One region of the Pantoea sp. E956-1 genome, then DNA from elsewhere that is predicted to be linked to it. Evidence: predicted binding sites of a transcription regulator. Region 1 holds the regulator's gene; the other holds the start of a gene.
The links. The regulator PurR, encoded in region 1, represses purine synthesis genes. The targets are predictions, from matches to a motif close to CANGCAAACGTTTGCNTG.

Region 1 (2,203 bases):
GTTAAAAACTGCCCGTCTCAGTAAGAATAAAGAGAAAAAACGTTATGGTCATCAGCGCCGACTGAAAACCGCTGAGGTTGCCACCAGCGAGACCGGCACGATCAAGATGAGCAAATCTCACCGTCAGCGCTACCAGAAGGCACGTGAAACCGCGATGACCAAGCTGATGGGTCAGTTGGGTAAACCCTATCAGTGGGGCGGTACTTCCCCCCATACCGGTTTCGATTGCAGCGGCCTGGTCTGGTACGCCTATAAAGATCTGGTGAAGTTTAAGATCCCACGTACCGCTAACGAGATGTATCACCTGCGTGACGCCGCGCCGATCAAGCGTGATTCACTGGAGAAAGGCGATCTGGTCTTCTTCCGTATCAATGGACGCGGTACGGCGGACCACGTCGGCGTTTACCTCGGTAATGGCAAGTTTATTCAGTCACCACGTACCGGCAAAGATATTCAGATCAGTGCGTTAGGGGAAGATTACTGGCAGCGCCACTATATTGGTGCCCGTCGGGTGATGACGCCGAAAACCATACGCTGAGCAGCAGAACAAACAAAAAGAGAGCCGGGATATGCCCGGCTTTTTTTATTAGTGCAAAATGGCGGTAAAACTAAAAGCCACAATCATCAGCAGACAGCCCGTGGTGGTCATTAATGCCAGTTTAAGATCGGTACTCATTGCTTGCTCCTTAGACACACAATTAGTGGGGATATCGCATTTTCCCACAGGGCCCGGTAAAAATCTCGTTTTATCCGTTCAGCCTTGTTAGAATCCCGCCTTTGTTGCGCAACGCGCGCAACCCTGATTCCGTTTGCGCACGTTTTCAGGCGTTTTTATTCCGCCAGCGGCCTGTTTACTGGCCAGGAAAGCTGCTTTTTTACGGAAAAAACCCTGAGCAGACGCAAACGTTTAACACTACGCTTATCATAGAGTTAGATAAGCACTGGAGTCCGATTTTCATGGCAACAATTAAAGATGTGGCAAAACGCGCTGGCGTCTCGACAACCACCGTTTCGCACGTCATCAATAAAACCCGCTTTGTGGCTGAAGAGACGCGCAACGCGGTCTGGCAGGCGATTAAGGAACTGCACTACTCGCCAAGCGCCGTAGCGCGCAGCCTGAAAGTGAACCACACCAAGACGCTGGGCCTGCTTGCCACCTCCAGCGAAGCGCCCTATTTCGCTGAAATTATCGAAGCGGTCGAAAATCATTGTTTCGATAAAGGCTATACGCTGATTCTGGGTAATGCGCATAACGATCTGCAAAAACAGCGCGCCTATCTCAGCATGATGGCGCAGAAACGCGTCGATGGGCTGCTGGTGATGTGCTCTGAATACCCGGACGACCTGCTGCAGATGCTGGAAGAGAACCGCAATATTCCGATGGTGGTGATGGACTGGGGCGAGTCGCGCGCTGACTTCACCGATACGGTACTGGATAATGCTTTCCAGGGCGGCTATCTGGCAGGACGCTATCTGATTGAACGCGGACACCGGGATATTGGTGCAATCCCCGGACAGATGGAGCGTAACACCGGTGGCGGACGTCATGCCGGTTTCCTGAAAGCGATGGAAGAAGCGGGTATTCAGCCGCGCGCCGAGTGGATTGTGCAGGGTGACTTTGAGCCGGAGTCGGGCTATCAGGCGATGCAGCAGATCCTGTCGCAGAAGCAGCGTCCGACGGCAGTATTCTGTGGAGGAGACATCATGGCGATGGGCGCGATTTGCGCTGCCGATGAAATGGGTTTGCGCGTCCCGCAGGATATTTCGGTGATCGGCTATGACAATGTGCGCAACGCCCGCTATTTCGCACCGGCACTGACCACCGTGCATCAGCCTAAAGCCCAGCTGGGTGAGAAAGCACTGGAAATGCTGCTGGACCGCATTACCAGTAAACGCGAAGTGTCACAAACGATTGAGGTCCATCCCACGCTGATTGAGCGCCGTTCCGTGGCAGATGGCCCGTTCCGCGACTATCGCCGTTAATGCTCGCTTAACCACTCCTGATTAAGTGTTTGCGCATCACCCAGATAGCTGAGCAACCAGCCTGTCGCCGGTGATGCGCGATCCTCTGCCCAGCTGACGCAGCACGGGCTGTCCGGAAACGCCACCGGCAGCGTCAGTTCAACCAGCTCGCCACTGTCGAGCAGTGGCCTGGCCAGATGACCCGGCACCATCGCCACACACAATCCCGCCTGCACGCACT
Region 2 (2,203 bases), on a different contig from region 1:
ATCGGTAGTCAGCGCACGGCCACCATTAATTATCTGGCCCTGTTTATCCAGCAGATTTGCCTGACCTGCGACTGCCCGAATGGTGCCGGTGGCGTCAAAGACCGCCGTCATCACCAGTGCCAGCACGCTTGGCAGCACGACCGGCTGCATCGCGCCCACAATGTCGAGACTGAACAGCAGTGACTGACCGCTGGCATCACGCAGGCTCGGCAGCGCAAACAATCCCTTGTAGCTCACCGCCGGATCAAATATCAGCCCCAGCAGCGAAATGGCGATAATCGTCAGCAGGATGCCACCCGGCATCCGGCGCTTCTCCAGTCCAATAATCGCTGCCAGTCCCAGCAACGTCATCATGACCGGAAAGGTGGTGAAATGCCCCAGCGCCACTGGCAGGCCCGGTGCCGGATTTTTTACTACCAGGCCTACGCCATCAGCCGCAATCAGCAGCAAAAACAGGCCAATCCCGACACCGGTACCATGCGCCACGCCCATCGGCAGGTTACGCAGGATCCAGGCACGAATGCCGGTAACCGAGATCAGGGTAAACAGCAGCCCCATCAGGAAAACCGCGCCCAGCGCCACCGGCACGCTGATGTGCTGGCCCAGCACGAGGCTGAAAGCGGTAAAGGCAGTTAAGGAGATAGCACAGCCGATGGCCATCGGCAGATTAGCCCACAGCCCCATGATGATGGAACCAAAGCTGGCGACCAGACAGGTGGCGACAAACACGGCAGTGGGGGGAAAACCGGCTTTACCCAGCATTCCTGGCACCACGATGACGGAGTAAACCATCGCCAAAAAGGTGGTGAGTCCGGCCAGAATTTCCTGACGCACGCTGCTGCCGCGCGCCGAGATCGAGAACCAGGCGTCCAGTTTTCCACTGGCCGGGCGTGATTCAGTTGACATAATTGAGCCTCAAAAATTTTTGTTGTGTGGATCGCTCTGCGACCATCGCTGTCCCTGGAATAAGCGGGTAAACGGCATCACTGTCGGGATTAATCCGCCAGGCAAACGTTTACCTTGCCGCAGATAGTTGGCCGCCAGAAGCGACCAGTTAAAAAGGCATGCGATTATCCGGCGTTTAGCGGCACATTTTCAACTGTCAGAGGGAGATTCTTCAGCATAAAGATCAGGCTTAAGCCGTCAGCTGGCGCGCGGCGAAAATCGGCCTTAAATGCTGACTTCCTGAAGTTAAAGCGGTTTTCAGGGAAATGTGCACCGGCGCAGCCGTGAAGAGGCACGACCCGCCGGTAGAGAGAGGGATTAACCGGGCAGTGAAAGCTCTCCGCCCTGCGCAATCGCGCGCTGCCAGGCGGCTCGCTGCTGCACAGTCTGCAGCCATGTCTGGGTGGCAGGCATCTGATCGAGTCCGGCACGTTGCGCCAGCGCCAGCAGCGGAAAGCTCATCTGGATGTCTGCAATACTGAAGCGCTGACCGGCAAACCAGGGATTCGCAGCCAGATGCTGTTCGATCATCTGCATGTGCGGCTTAAGCTGTTTATCCAGGAACGCCTTCTGTACCCCTTTACCGAATGCCGCCCCGACCGGGCGCAGCAGCCACGGCACCGGCGCTTTACCCATCTGACCGAAGATCAGCTTCATCACCAGCAGCGGCATCAGCGAGCCTTCGGCATAGTGCAGCCAGTAGCGGCACTGCAGCCGTGACGCCTCATCACTGACTTTCAGACGGAACGCGTGATCATGTTTCTCTTCGAGGTATTCGAGAATGGCACCTGATTCTGCCACGACCTGATTCCCGTCGGTAATCACCGGCGATTTTCCCAGGGGATGCACTTTTTTCAGCGCCTCCGGGGCCAGCATGGTCGGTTCGCGTTGATAGTGTTTAATCTGATACGGCACTTCCAGCTCTTCCAGCAGCCACAGCACCCGATGTGAGCGCGATTTTTCAAGATGGTGAACGGTGATCATCATGATTCCCTGTGTTTTGACCTTCACCAAGTATAGACGTCACTCTGTATCCGGATGTTTATCATCCTGTTCCGGGTCGAGCAGCACCGCACCCGAGCCCTGCTGACCCAGCCGGTCGCCGGGATTGCGCAGCGGGCAGTCGCGCATCGACAAACAGCCGCAGCCGATACAGCCATCCAGGTCATTACGCAGGCGGGTCAGCGTTTCAATGCGCTTATCCAGCTCTTCGCGCCAGTGCCGGGTCAGCGCATCCCATTCTGGTGCCGACATGCGC

Region 2: a site for PurR is predicted at 1,005-1,022, ahead of AC0T7J_RS19495 (NCS2 family permease). Genes of this name have one in related genera too.

Annotation. Positions count from the first base shown of each region.
Region 1 is NZ_CEUYZP010000001.1:159,249-161,451, reverse strand. Features, by position in the region: gene AC0T7J_RS00790 (C40 family peptidase) at 1-538, shown strand, start outside; gene cydH (cytochrome bd-I oxidase subunit CydH) at 587-676, opposite strand; gene purR (HTH-type transcriptional repressor PurR) at 958-1,983, shown strand; gene punR (DNA-binding transcriptional activator PunR) at 1,980-2,203, opposite strand, start outside.
Region 2 is NZ_CEUYZP010000009.1:146,769-148,971, forward strand. Features, by position in the region: gene AC0T7J_RS19495 (NCS2 family permease) at 1-906, opposite strand, end outside; gene AC0T7J_RS19500 (glutathione S-transferase family protein) at 1,264-1,929, opposite strand; gene soxR (redox-sensitive transcriptional activator SoxR) at 1,969-2,203, opposite strand, start outside.